Linked DNA regions of Chlorobaculum tepidum TLS. The protein of the gene in region 2 interacts with the protein of the main gene of each other region in a pairwise test. Links are inferred from orthologs where the notes say so. Each region holds a gene or a part of one and is shown on either strand. Other genes may lie near its edges.

The links. The genes of interacting proteins can lie anywhere in the genome.
Region 1: the proteins of sucD (region 2) and sucC interact in binary tests that used the Escherichia coli proteins (3 or more experiments, as listed by UniProt). The link is inferred for Chlorobaculum tepidum TLS from one-to-one orthologs.

The regions. Positions count from the first base shown.
Region 1 is NC_002932.3:390,506-397,664, forward strand. What follows is about bases 1,402-4,296. They hold sucC (ADP-forming succinate--CoA ligase subunit beta), read right to left. Parts: upstream 3,491-4,296; coding sequence 2,312-3,490; downstream 1,402-2,311. Other genes in these bases: AYT24_RS01845 (ABC transporter permease), read left to right, coding at 1,402-1,837; AYT24_RS01855 (nucleoside deaminase), read left to right, coding at 3,633-4,091; AYT24_RS10695 (hypothetical protein), read right to left, coding at 4,203-4,296. Also shown: more of AYT24_RS01845, read left to right, coding at 1-1,401; more of AYT24_RS10695, read right to left, coding at 4,297-4,631; AYT24_RS01865 (class I SAM-dependent methyltransferase), read left to right, coding at 4,839-5,717; cobalt-precorrin-5B (C(1))-methyltransferase CbiD, read right to left, coding at 6,332-7,159. UniProt on the Escherichia coli protein: Succinyl-CoA synthetase functions in the citric acid cycle (TCA), coupling the hydrolysis of succinyl-CoA to the synthesis of either ATP or GTP and thus represents the only step of substrate-level phosphorylation in the TCA.
Region 2 is NC_002932.3:278,502-285,643, forward strand. Bases 2,663-5,540 are described here. They hold sucD (succinate--CoA ligase subunit alpha), read left to right. Parts: upstream 2,663-3,589; coding sequence 3,590-4,492; downstream 4,493-5,540. Other genes in these bases: gatA (Asp-tRNA(Asn)/Glu-tRNA(Gln) amidotransferase subunit GatA), read left to right, coding at 2,663-3,554; AYT24_RS01345 (KpsF/GutQ family sugar-phosphate isomerase), read right to left, coding at 4,587-5,486. Outside these bases: outer membrane protein assembly factor BamA, read right to left, coding at 1-1,020; AYT24_RS01330 (isoprenyl transferase), read right to left, coding at 1,056-1,853; more of gatA, read left to right, coding at 2,109-2,662; AYT24_RS01350 (hypothetical protein), read left to right, coding at 5,776-6,123; AYT24_RS01355 (lipopolysaccharide biosynthesis protein), read left to right, coding at 6,148-7,142. UniProt on the Escherichia coli protein: Succinyl-CoA synthetase functions in the citric acid cycle (TCA), coupling the hydrolysis of succinyl-CoA to the synthesis of either ATP or GTP and thus represents the only step of substrate-level phosphorylation in the TCA.

The DNA.
Region 1 (7,159 bases), 110 kb from region 2 along the record:
GGGTTCGGGCAAGTCCACGCTGATGCACATTCTCGGCTTGCTCGATGTGCCCGATACCGGGCAGTATCGCCTGATGGGCAAGGAGGTAAGCCGGATGAGCGACGACGAGCTGGCCGGAATCAGGAACAACGTGGCCGGGTTCGTGTTCCAGCAGTTTCACCTGCTCAGCCGGATGAGCACGATTGACAACGTGGTGCTCCCCTGCATTTATAGCGGTCAGCGTGGCGATTTTCGTAAGGACGCGCTGAAGCGGCTTGAGATGGTCGGACTCGCGCAACGATCGGATCATCGCCCGAACCAGATGTCGGGCGGCGAGCAGCAGCGGGTGGCCATCGCTCGTGCGCTCATCCGGGATCCAATGCTCATCTTCGCCGACGAACCAACCGGCAATCTCGACACGAAGAATTCGCACGAGATCATGCGGATTCTCACCGATCTGCACCGGCAAGGCAAAACCATCATCATGGTGACGCACGAGACGGATATCGCCGAATTTGCCGACAGGGTGATAACCATGAAGGATGGGGTCGTGGTGGACGACCGCAAGAAACAGGATGCGCGACTCAACCCCCAAATGCCCCAAGGAGGCATGGAGGCCGCTCATTCCGCGCTTTTTCAGCCGTCGCGCCTGCTTGGTTTTGTGGTTCAGGCGTTCCAGTCTATCGCGTCCAACAAGATCAGGACGTTCCTGTCGGTGCTCGGCATCCTTGTCGGTGTTGCTTCGGTCATCGCCATGATGGCGCTTGGTACCGGGGCGAAAGCATCGATGGAGGAGCAGTTGAAATCGATGGGATCGAACCTGCTCTCGGTCAGGGGCGGTTCGGCAAAGATCGGCGGCGCTTCGCAGGGTTTCGGTACGGTGACCCGTTTCACCGAAAAGGACGCGGCAGCCATTCAGGCTATTCCCAATCTGATCGATCACGTCTCCGGCGATGTTACCGGATCGGGCCAACTGGTCTATCTCGACAAGAACTGGAGCACCAGTGTCGAGGGTGTCGATTATGATTATGGCGAGATGCGCGCTGCCATACCCACTGTTGGGCGCTGGTTTACTAGGGAAGAGATTCAGGAGAGAGCCAAGGTCGCGATTCTCGGGACGACCGTTGCCATGCAGCTTTTCGGCGACGCTGATCCGGTTGACAAGATCATCAAGATCAACAGGATCAACTTCAGGGTCATTGGCGTCGCTCCGGCCAAGGGTTTCGCAGGCCCTCGCGATCAGGACGATGTCGTTTACATTCCTGTTTCGACCGCCATGTACCGCGTACTTGGCAAGCTGTATCTCGACGGCATTTACGTGGAGGTTTCGAGCGCTGAAAACATCGCTCCGGCAACGCAGGCCATTGACGCGCTGATTCGTAAACGGCACAAGCTGGCCGCTGACGATCAGGATTCGTTCAACATTCGCGATATGACCCAGTTCCAGCAGATGCTCAGCGCCACCACGCAGACCATGAGTATGCTGCTTGGCTCGATCGCGGCCATTTCGCTGGTGGTGGGCGGCATCGGCATTATGAACATCATGCTGGTTTCGGTGACCGAGCGCACCCGCGAGATCGGCCTTCGCAAGGCTATCGGCGCGCGGAAAGGAGACATCATGCTTCAGTTTCTGATTGAATCGGTGGGTATGACGCTTAGCGGTGGCATCATCGGTATCGTGGTTGGTGTCGGTGTTTCGGTAATGCTTTCAGCCTTCGCCGGGTGGGCGGTGAAAACGTCGATGTTCTCGGTGGTGCTTGCCACAGGCTTCTCCGTGCTGATCGGTCTGTTTTTTGGCTTGTGGCCTGCCAGAAAAGCGGCGGCACTCAAACCTGTAGAGGCGCTGCGTTACGAGTGAGGGGCGGCTGGATTCGACAGAGCAAAATTATTTTTTGAAAAAAAATAAAAAAGCGCGCAAGGAAGTTTGAGCATCATCGTCTCAATAATTGTAAGGGATGAGTTGAATGATATAATGAGTTTTTGTGTTGAATGTTCTTGAGTAAGGTTGTGATGTGTTGTTCTTTGTGTGTTGATTGACAGCAACGTTCCGGCTCTTCTTCGCCATGTTATGTGTTATAGTTGATTGTGATGTGTGAAGATGAATGTCTGAGTAAACGATGAATCGCGGAGAAGAACGGGTTGTTGCTGATTTGGCCGGGCGATAGGCTGGTTGATCCTTTCGTCCGGCTTTTTTAGGATTGTACGCATTTCTCTTATCGAAAAGAGACCTCAGTTTTTTTCTCCTGTGTTAGTGGCAAAACGGAAAAGCCCGCCTCCATGAAGTTCGTTCTGTGGGGGCGGGCTTTTCCGTTTGTTTGCGTGTGTTGGGACTTTATGCTGTGGCCAGTGCCTTCTGCACCTTTTCCGCAGCGTCCCTCAGGCCTTTGGCCGAGATGAGGTTGAGACCCGATTCGTCGAGCATTTTCTGGGCCTCTGTGGCGTTTGTGCCTTCGAGGCGCACGATCACCGGTACCTTCAGGCCGATGTTTTTGGCGGCTTCGATGATGCCTCCGGCCACGCGGTCGCAGCGTACGATGCCGCCGAAGATGTTGACCAGGATCGCCTTGACGTTTTTGTCGCCCAAGATGATTTTGAAACCCTCTTCGACTGTCTTGGAGCTTGCACCGCCGCCGACATCAAGGAAGTTGGCCGGTCTGCCGCCGGAGAGCTGGATGAGGTCCATGGTGCCCATCGCCAGGCCTGCGCCGTTGACCATGCAGCCAACGTTGCCGTCGAGGCGCACGTAGTTGAGGTTCGATTTCGAGGCTTCGTATTCGAGCGGATCCTCTTCGGTAATGTCACGCAGATCGTGGAAATCAGAGTGGCGGTAGAGGGCGTTGTCGTCGAAGTTGATCTTGGCGTCGAGCGCGAGCACGCGGCCCTCCTTGGTGATGACCAGCGGGTTGATCTCAGCCAGCGAGGCGTCGATGGTGGTGTACGCGTTGTAAAGCGCCTCGATGAACTTGACGCCGTTGCGGAACTGCTCACCCTGCAAGCCGAGGAAGAACGCCGCCTTGCGAGCCTGGAAGCCCTGCAGGCCGTAGACTGGATCGACGTGAATCTTGAGCAGCTTTTCTGGGGTCTCTTCGGCCACTTTCTCGATCTCCATGCCGCCTTCGGTCGAGACCATGAGCACGTTGCTCGACGTGGTGCGGTCGAGGGTGATGCCGAGGTAGAACTCCTTGTCGATATTCATGCCCTCTTCGATGAGGAGACGGCGAACCTCCTTGCCTTCGGGTCCGGTCTGGTGTGTTACCAGCGTTGCGCCGAGCATTTTCTGGGCGATTTCGAACACCTCTTCAGGCGATTTTGCCAGTTTGACACCGCCAGCCTTGCCGCGGCCACCGGCGTGAATCTGCGCCTTGACGACCACTACGGGGCTCGACTGCTCCTCGAAGAGCTGCTCTGCCGCTTGTTTTGCTTCTTCAGCCGAAAATGCTACTATGCCCTTGGGAACGGCCACGCCGAACTGTTTCAGGATGCCTTTACCCTGATACTCATGAATATTCATAGTACAAGTTCTATGGTTACGGGAGAATACTTGCCGGTCGGTACCGGGCTTAACGCGGAAAAAAGTTTAAACTTTATGATAACAAAAATTCTTGTTTTACTGAAACCGCTGTGGCTCGTAGCGCACATTTCTTCGCATCATGATGTCTGACCTGAACCACTGCATGGAACTCGCCTTCAGGGAGGCGATCAAGGCGTACGAAAGCAAGGAGGTGCCGGTCGGCGCGGTGGTGCTCGACCCGAACGGCTTGATCATCGGGCGCGGCTACAACCAGGTGGAGACTCTGTCGGACGCCACCGCGCACGCCGAAATGATCGCCCTGACCTCGGCAATGGCAACTATAGGCAGCAAATATCTCGAAGGATGCACGCTCGCCGTTACGCTCGAACCCTGCCCAATGTGCGCAGGGGCGATCGTGCTGTCGAAAATCAGCCGCGTGGTCTTTGGCGCGTGGGATCCCAAGATGGGCGCGGCGGGAACCGTTCTCAACATTACCGCCTGCAACGCACTCAACCACCAGCCCGAGGTGTATGGCGGCATCATGGAGCGCAAAGCCGAAAGTTTGTTGCAGGATTTCTTCCGGGGGCTGCGGGGGCGGTGAAGAAGAAAGAAGAGAAACAAGAGGCTGAGGAGGTTTCGTTTGGACTCCTGCTGAGTCAATAACCGACGATCTCCCGATTGAAGAGTTCCATGATCACCGTGAGGTGCTGTGCTAACCGCTATCGGTCCGCAAGTAGGTCATATTGCTCGTCCAGGCCTCAAACGGCATATCCGGGAAGAAGTCAATAGAGCAAGCCCACGAACTTGTTGCTATGTTGATAATTAGGCCTTGCCAAGCCAATCGATAGGCGCTCAAACAGCAGTGCATCGCCGCAGCCTGGGGTGATCTTATCCGATGGATATTTTCGATGCGGCTCGCCAGCCAGCAGCGCCATTCGAAACGGCGCAAAAAAGCAGGTTGAACAGCTGACCCGGATTCATCACCAGAAAAATGACCGAGACCGCCGTCATGCTGCTCTTGGCCAAACGGGCCATATCGCTGTTGCGCCTGGCCGAAGTTGCCTTTGACCGCATCGCGGATGCCTCGCTTTTTGGACCAGTTCCGGTTCTCTCGCGTCCGGTAAAGCTTGTCGGTACGCACCGATTCGGGATAGTGTCCACTTTTTCGTTACAGGTTCAACGCAGCCGCAGTGATGAACGAATTACTCAATGCACGTGTAGATTGGTTACTGGTTGCTTCTCCAGTTTTTCCCACGCATGATCATCTGGGCGCATTCACAGGTTAAGAGGCTCATCGACGGATGGTGAACATGATTCGGGCGGCTTCATCGGAAAACAAATCATCACCATGTCAGATGATACGATAGATCGTTTTTTTGGATATCTGAACTGGCTTTTCAATCCATTCCACGGGTTGAAAACAACGGAAGTCTATGATTTGATCGGCACCTCTTCTCTAACCGAGAACGCGCTCTATCTGAATCTCGGCTATTGGCGGAAGGCGGATACCATCGATGAAGCCAGTGAAGCGCTTGCGCTGCTGGTGGCGAAAAGAGGCGGCATGGGGCCGGGCGATATTGTGCTGGATTGTGGGTACGGTTTTGGCGATCAGGACATCCTCTGGGCAAGACAACTGAAACCCGAAAAAATCATCGGCCTGAACATTACGAGTTCCCAGGTGGAGCGCGCCCGGAAGCGTGTTGCTGATGCAGGTCTGGAACAATCAATCGATTTACGAGAAGGTTCGGCAACAGCAATGCCCATTGAAAACGAGTCCATCGATCTGGTGGTTTCCGTAGAAAGCGCTTTCCACTACAGAACTCGTGAGGCTTTTTTCAGGGAAGCGTTCCGCGTTTTGCGGCCGGGCGGAAGGCTTGTGACAGCGGACATTGTGCCAACAGAAAACTCCGGCAATCCCTTCAGGCGAATGGAGCAGTGGTTTTCATGGAATCTTGTAGCAGGAAAATTCAATATTCCGCAAGAAAACTATTACTTGATCCCATCCTACCAGAACAAGCTCACCAAAGCCGGATTTGTCCAGATTGACATCAAATCCATCCGTGACGATGTCTATGAACCGCTTCATGCGTATCTGGCAAAAAACCGGACATTTTTTGCCAAGATGCATCCCCTTGCAAGGATTATGGCGCAATTAACCCTGAATCGTTCTGCAGAGAGTGTGTATGCCGGCTTGGATTATATCCTTTCTTATGCTGAAAAGCCATAGTCTGAAGCGGCTCTCAGGGTATGCAAAAATGAATGACACAGAACAGCGTTAAGCAAGCGCCTGTTTGAAGGCCGCTTTTATACGAGAGCCACTCAAGTCTGCATATCCTGCTCTTTGGGGAAGGCTCTCCTTTGGCCTTGCTCGGAATATCCTAAACTGAACGGGGATTCAGATTACGATACGCCGCCCCGTTTACCTCTTCAACTTGACGTTTGCTTATCCCGAAACTTACAGGCCTCAAACCACCCGCGTTTCCGGTAATGCGTCAGCAGCTCATGCAGAATATCATGAGCAGAATGCCAGCTCTAAAGAGCTTAACCGATGCCCTCTGCAATAAGCTGCTTTGTTTTTAACACTCTATTGGTCTCGACAGGATGATATTGCTTTACTATTGACTAAACAGTTTTTTTGGAACATCCCCCACCCATCGAGTGACCGAAAGACCTGCGCCCTCTTTGTAGAGGGAGTACTGTCTCACAGAACAAAACCATAAGCGCCATTACTATGAATCTTATGGGCACCTTTCAACAAACGTTACGATATCAAAATCGACAGCCAACGCGCGCCAACGATAAAGACTGTAGCCCCTCATATCTACTTCAGCAACGTGCAATTCAATCGACGACGACCGCCTGCCCCTCCATGTCGAACAGCACGAAGGTCAGGGAGGTGTCAGGAAGCCACCGGCGACAGGCGCGATAGCTGGCGTTGGCAATGGCCGTATAGAGTGGTTCATCGCTGCTAAAAGGGATGAGGTCGGTCACATTCCGGACGAGGTGGAGGTCGGCGAGCTGGTTTGCAATTACCGGGCTGTAGCCAAGATCGGCAGAGAGATTGGCAAGCCATCGGGGATCGAGCTGAACGACGCGGCTGGAGAGGTCGGCCTGGCCCTGAGCGAGTTTGGTGGCTTTGGCGAGCATGACGCCAACGATGACGCGGCTGAAGCCGCCGTGCTGGTGCACCAGTTCGAGCGTGCGCCCAATATAGTTGCCGTAGTGAATGCAGGCCAGCTCCGGCAGGTCGGGGTAACGCGCGCGGAGGTGACGTTCGGTTCGAAGACCAGAGGTGAGAGCGAGGGTGGTACAGCCGTTGGTGGAGGCAACCGCGATAGACTGGCGGATGCTGGCGAGCCACGCCTCTATTGAGTAAGGAATGACCTCGCCACTGGTACCGAGAATCGAGATACCTCCGGTGATGCCGAGCCGTTCGTTCATCGTTTTGCGGGCGACCGCGTTGCCGCCGGGCACTGATATCGTGACCGCGACGGCGTGGCGCAACCCGCGCTGCCGCAACTCTCCGGCGATGCACTCCCGGATCATTTGACGTGGCACGGGGTTGATCGCCGGTTCGCCGGGTGGAATCTCCAGCCCCGGCAGCGTCACCCTGCCAACTCCTTCACCTTGCAGGAATCGCACTTCACCCGGTTCGCCGTTCGGCAACAG
Region 2 (7,142 bases):
CTTTTTGGCGTTATACAAGTCGCCCTTTTTGATGCCGAACGTTGTGTCAAGTATCTGGGTCGTGGCGAAATCCTTGGTGTTACCGATCCAGGTGATGTTCCGGATGTGGTATTTCGGCCCCTCATCGACGTAAATATCGAGGATCAGCCCCTTTTTGTCGTCGGTGTAGGTGATCGTGTCCTTGACGATGCGCGCGTCGCGATAGCCATTGTCGCGATAGAATTCAACCAGCAGGTTCTTGTCCTCCTCGAACTTGTCCTTGTCGAGCTTCGGCTGGCCGAAAATCTTGCGCCACCAGGAGTTCTGCGAGGTCTCTTTGAGAACTCCCCGGAGTTTGCTCTCTTTGAAAGCTGTATTGCCGTGGAAGCGGATTTTTTCGATGACAACCTTGCTGCCTTCGTGAATGGTAAAGATCGCTTTGACTTTGTTCTCGCCGATATTCTGAAGGCGGTACTCCACGCCGGCTGTCAGATAGCCTTTCGCTGCATACTGCTTTTCAATTCTGTTCTCGGCGTTCAACAGCTCCTGGTTGCTTATCCGGCGTCCGGGGTTCAGATTGGCGGTGTTCAGCAACTCCTTTGTTTTGAATTTGTGATTGCCCTGGAACTCGACGCTTTGGAGGACAGGGAGCTCGGTGACGACAAAGGTCAGCTTGATGTTGCCGCTGCCAAGATCGGTTTGTTCGATCTGGATATTGCTGAAATATTGCAGATTCCAAAGGTATTGCAACACGCCGGGAATCTCCTGACCCGGGACAGTAATCCGGTCATTGATTTTGATAGGCAGGCTTTTGAGCAATTCAGACTCCTTGATGGTCTGAAGTCCGCTGAAAGTAATTTCGCGAACGGTGAACGTCCGGGTTTCCTGTATGGGGGCTGGTGCCGGACGCGCCGTAACGGATCCGTTTGCCGGAGTCGAAGGCTTTGCCTTGGCGAAAACCGAAGATGAGGGGATGTTGAGCAGAGCCAGAACAATCAGGAGTGCTGATAACTTGTCTGGTGGAAATGGTGTCGTTTTCATGAAAGGGCTGATTGGTTCTGTGGTTCAGTTCGGTGTTATTCTACTTCATTGGTCTTCAGTTGCTCGCTGGTTTTGCCAAACCGCCGTTCGCGTTTTTGAAACTCCCGGATGGCTTCATACAATTCGTTGCGCCGGAAATCGGGCCAAAGGGTGTTACTGAAAATGATTTCGGAATAGGCGTTTTGCCAGAGCATAAAATTGCTGATGCGGTACTCGCCGCTGGTTCGTATCAGCAGATCAGGATCAGGCATTGATGCGGTTGAAAGATACGAAGCAAATAGATTTTCATCTATGGTTTCGGGATCGAGCAAACCCTGTTTTACCTGAAGGGCGATGTGCCGACAAGCCTGGGTGATGTCCCATTTTCCGCTATAGCTCAGGGCGATGGTCATGGCCATGCCTCGGTTTTTTCTGGTCAGCTCTATGGTTTCATCGAGTGTCTTGCGCACGTCATCGGGGATCATCTCCATATCTCCGATGACCTCCAATCGGATATCGTTTTCAAGCAGTTTCACGGCCTCTTTTCTGAGCACCTTGATGAGCAGCTTCATCAGGGCCGAAATTTCAGGTTTCGGTCTTTTCCAGTTCTCGATCGAAAAGGTGAACAGCGTCAGGTTTTCGATGCCGAGTTGCGAGGATGCCTCGACCACATCTCTCACCGATTCAACACCAGCCACATGGCCTGCAATGCGCGACTTGCCTTTGATTTTCGCCCACCGGCCGTTTCCGTCCATGATGATGCCGATATGTCGGGGAAGCACGCAGGATGATTTCAGCGTTTCCTGGATTCGGGTATCTTCAGGATCAGATTTCGATGTGAACCACTGGGGCATGTAAGAGTAGGAAAATCAATGGGTTAATGCTGTTCATCGGAACTCGCAGCTTTTAGAGGGGGGTTCGTTCTTATCCTTGAAGCGCGCAACCTCCATGAAATTGAATTATAGACAGTTATTTGTTATTATACAAGTTTGATGGCGGCAGAGCCCACTGGACTCTTCCGGCCGGCAGCGCCCTCTATCCGCAGGAGTTGTTGTCCCGCCGCAACATGCAGATGAACGATCTTCAATTTATAATCTAGCCGAATAAACGTGCAGTTTCATGGTTACGAGGACCTCAGGTCCAGACTGCTCTCAGGTGAGCTAACCTGTGAGCAGGTGATTTCAGATTATTTACAGCGCATCGATTCCAGCCGCGACGACAATATTTTCACCGTCGTGTTTCATGACGAGGCGATGGCTCGCGCCCGCGAGCTTGACAGCAAGCTTCAGCGCGGCGAAGCGCCCGGGGTGCTTTTCGGTATGCCGATTGCCATCAAGGACAACATTGCCATGAAGGGGGCGCCTCTGTCGTGTGCCTCGAAGATTCTCGCTGGTTACGAAAGCGTCTATGACGCTACGGTGATCAAGCGGATGCAGGCCGAGGATGCCATTTTTGTTGGACGCACCAACATGGACGAGTTTGCGATGGGCAGTTCCAACGAGAACTCCGCCATCGGCCCGGTACCCAACCCCTACGATAAAACCCGCGTGCCCGGTGGCAGCTCCGGCGGCTCGGCGGCAGCGGTGGCTAACGATCTCGCCATGGTGGCGCTTGGCTCCGATACCGGCGGTTCGGTTCGCCAGCCTGCAGGTTTCTGCAACATTATTGGTCTCAAGCCAACCTATGGCCGTATCTCGCGTTACGGCCTCGTCGCCTTCGCTTCGTCATTCGACCAGATCGGCCTGCTCGCCGCCAACTGCGACGACGCAGCGCTCGTGCTTGGTGTTATTGCCGGAAAGGACGAGCATGATGCAACCTCGTCGCACCACGACGTGCCGGAGTACGATACCGCGATGGATCACGTCTCCGTCGATGGGCTGCGCATCGGCGTGCCGCGCGCATTTTTCCCCGAGAGCCTCAATGCCGACGTGGCCGGAGTGGTCAAGGCAGGGCTGAAAAAGCTCGAAGAAGCGGGCGCGGAGCTGGTCGAGATCGACCTGCCGGAGAGCGATTACGCCATCGCGGCCTATTACATTCTTGTCACCGCCGAAGCCTCCTCGAACCTCGCACGGTTCGACGGCGCACGCTACGGCTACCGTTCTCCCGATTCGCCCGACCTTTCGAGCATGTACGTGAACTCGCGCACCGAGGGATTCGGCGCGGAGGTCAAGCGTCGCATCATGCTTGGCACCTACGTGCTTTCGGCGGGCTATTACGACACCTACTACAAAAAAGCGCAGCAGGTACGCCGCGTCTTCCAGGACAAGTATCGCGAAGCGTTCGAAAAGGTCGATGTGATCTTCGGGCCGACCTCGCCCTTTCCACCCTTCGGCATCGGCGACAAGATGGACAATCCGCTCGAAATGTACCTGGCCGACGTCTTCACCGTCCCGGCCAGCATTGTCGGGATGCCCGCCATCAGCGTGCCGGTCGGCTTTGACAGCCTTGGCCTGCCGGTTGGCGCCCACCTGATCTGCAACTTTTTCGAGGAGGGCAAGATGCTTGGCATTGCACGCCATCTCCAGACCTTGTGTCAGACAGCTCCGTCCAACTGACGGTTTTTTTTCATCACCAAAACGAATATCGGCATATGAGCGTACTGGTCAATAAAGATACCCGCCTGGTCGTCCAGGGAATTACTGGCGGCGAGGGAACCTTCCACACCTCGCAGATTCTGGAGTACGGCACCAACGTCGTCGCTGGCGTCACTCCTGGCAAGGGCGGAATACTCTATAACGGCAACGAAAAGGATCAATTCTGCCGTCCTGTGCCGGTCTTCGACACCGTGCAGGAGGCTGTGGACAAGGCCGAAGCCAACGCGACGGTGATCTTCGTGCCCGCGCCATTTGCTGCCGACGCCATCATGGAGGCCGCCGCCGCCGGACTGAAGGTTATCATCTGCATCACCGAAGGCATTCCGGTCAACGACATGATGAAAGCCTACAGCTACGTGCAGGCAAAAGGCGCGGTGCTGGTTGGCCCGAACTGCCCCGGCGTCATCACCCCCGGCGAAGCCAAAGTCGGCATCATGCCGGGCTTCATCCACAAAAAAGGCACCATCGGCGTCGTTTCGCGCAGCGGCACGTTGACTTACGAAGCGGTGCACCAGCTCACCGAAGTCGGTCTCGGCCAGTCCACCTGCATCGGTATCGGCGGCGACCCGATCATCGGCACCCGCTTCCTTGACGCCGTCAAGCTGTTCGCCAAGGATGATGAAACTGAGGGTCTCGTCATGATCGGCGAGATCGGCGGCAGCGCTGAAGAGGAGGCCGCCGAGTACATCAAAAAGTACTTCAAAAAGCCGGTTGTGGGCTTCATCGCGGGCCGCACTGCCCCTCCCGGCCGTCGCATGGGTCACGCGGGAGCGATCGTTTCAGGCGGCAAAGGCACCGCCGAAGAGAAGATCAAGGCAATGGAAGCTGCAGGCATCAAGGTTGTCGAAAACCCCGCCGACATCGGCGAAGCGATGCTGAAAGCGCTTGGTAGAGCCTGAAGGCTTTCGGTCCAGTTACAAAAAAGAGCGCTTTCGAGCGCTCTTTTTATTGGTGGGAGACAGATCAGTCAGAATCAGACGGATCTGAGAAAAACTACAACCCCAGTGTTACCAGATCGTGGATATGCACAATCCCCACCGGACAGCGCTTTTCATCACACACCATAAGCTGGGTGATGCGGTGGGTTTCGAGAAGTTCGAGGCAGGCTTTGGCCTTCATGTCGGGCGCGACGGTTTTCGGGTTGGGGGTCATCACCTCGACCGCTTTTTTGTCGAGAAATGACTCGCCGGTCTGCACCAGCCGCCGCAAGTCGCCGTCGGTGAAAATGCCGGTGAGCTTGCCCTCTGCATCCACGACGCCGCTGACGCCGTAGCGCTTGGAGGTCATTTCGAGGATGAGGTCCGAGAGCATTGCATCTTCGCTGACGACGGGCAGGGCATCGCCGGTGGCCATCACGTCGCCGACCCGCATCGTCAGCTGTTTGCCGAGCGAGCCTTTGGGGTGGGTGAGGGCGAATTCCTGGTCGGTGAAGTTCTTCTTTTTCATGAGGCAGATCGCCAGCGCGTCACCCATCGCGAGCATCGCCGTGGTCGAGCTGGTTGGCGCGAGGTCGTAAGGGCACGCCTCCTGCTCGACGCCGGTGTCGAGCACCACGTCGGCGTTCATCGCGAGGTAGGAACGAGGGTTGCCGGTGAAGGCGATGATGGTCGCCTTCCGCTCCCGGAGCGCCGGGAGAATGAAGTTCAGCTCCTCAGTCATGCCGCTTTTGGAAAGGCAGATGACCGTGTCGCCCTCCGAAACCACGCCGAGGTCGCCGTGCGCTGCTTCCGCCGGATGGAGGAAAATCGCCGTGGTGCCGGTCGATGAGAGCGTCGCCGCGATCTTCTGGCCGATGATGCCCGATTTGCCCATGCCGGAGATGATGATCTTGCCTGTGCAGGCGAGCATCAGATCGATTGCTCTGGAAAAGTTCTCGTCCAGCCGCTCGCTCATCAGGCGGATGGCTTGGGCTTCCTGCAGAAGGATGTCCTTGCCCTCCTGCGTGCTGGTTGCTTGTTCTTTCATCGTTGCTCATGTGGTTTCGGCAGCGGCGATCCGGTTCGCCGCCAAAAGCTGGAAATATTCATTTTTAATCCGATATTTGCGCTATAATCCGGAAAATTCATGATATTTTCAAAGCCAGGGCGAAAGTTGTTTCGGCCTGTTGCGAACGGGAGTGTCGTGACGTGACGGCTCTTTTCTGTTCCCGGAAACTGTTCATGCTAACCATAACTTGCGGATTATGAGCTGGATTTTCATTTTCGGATTTGCCCTGTCGGTCTTTTTTCTGCTTATGTATTTTCTTTCCAAGTTCGTCAATCATATGAAGATGGAGCAGAACATGGAGATCGAATCGTTCAAGGATAGCCTGATTGACAAGGACAATCCGGTCGGTCTGACGGGTGAAGAGCTCGAAAAGATGAAGCAACAGCAGGCCGAAGCACAGGCGCATCTGCGCGAGGTGATCTCCAAGATTCCCGTTATCCAGAAAGATGGCAAGTTTCAGGTCGATATGGACGCCGTCCGGCAGCAGAAAGCGGCGGCAGCCAAAACCAACGGCTCGACTGGCCCGGCGACCGGTAAGAACTGACCGCGACCTCCAGCAGCCCAACGAATGTTCTCCAAACTCAAGCTTCTCGCGAAGGATACGGTCATCTATGGCGCGAGCACCATTCTGGCCCGCAGTCTTAACTACGTTCTTGTTCCGCTCTACGCCAACAAGCTAACCACCTTCGACAATGGCATCCAGGCGGTGATTTATGCCAACATCGCCCTGGCGAATGTCATTTTCACCTACGGTCTCGAAACCTCTTACCTGAAGGTCGCCTCCGACGTCATCAAACGGAACGAGGATGAACGTCCGCTGTTTTCGACGGCTTTTTTCAGCCTCTTTGTTACCTCAATCCTTTTTTCGGCGCTGATGCTGCTCTTTGCGCCGTCGATTGCCGTAGCCATCGGACTTGCACCGGAGTCTGGGGTGTTCATCCGTTACGCCGCAGCGATCCTGTTTCTCGATACGCTGCTCGTCGTGCCATTTGCCGAACTTCGGCTGAAGCGCAAGGCGATCCCGTTTGCGCTGGCCAAGGTGATGGGCGTGGTCGGCGGCGTCATCAGCACCTTTGTGCTCATTCTCGGACTTCATGCGGGTCTGTCCGGCGTGTTCATCGGCGAGGCGCTCGGCTCGGTGGTCAGCCTGCTGTTCATTCTGCCGGTACTCAAAAATCTCAAACCCACGTTCTCGCCCGGCATGTGCCGGCAGTTGCTTGGCATTGGTTTGCCCTACGTGCCGACCGGCATCGCTGGCCTGCTCATCCACCTGATCGACCGGAATCTCCTGATCCGCATTCCGCAGCAGGACATCGACCGCCTGTATGGCGCGGGGTTCCAGGCTTCGGATATCACCGGTATCTATGGTCGGGTGGCGGCGTTTGGCGTGGCGCTCCAGATGTTCATCCAGATTTTCCGCTTCGCCTGGCAGCCGTTTTTCCTGCAACATGCTGACGATCCCGAAGCCAAGCCGCTCTTCAAGCAGGTGATGAATCTTTCGGGCATTGCAGTGATTGTGCTTGCCGTGGCCTGCACTTTTTTTGTGCCCGATCTGGTGCGCTA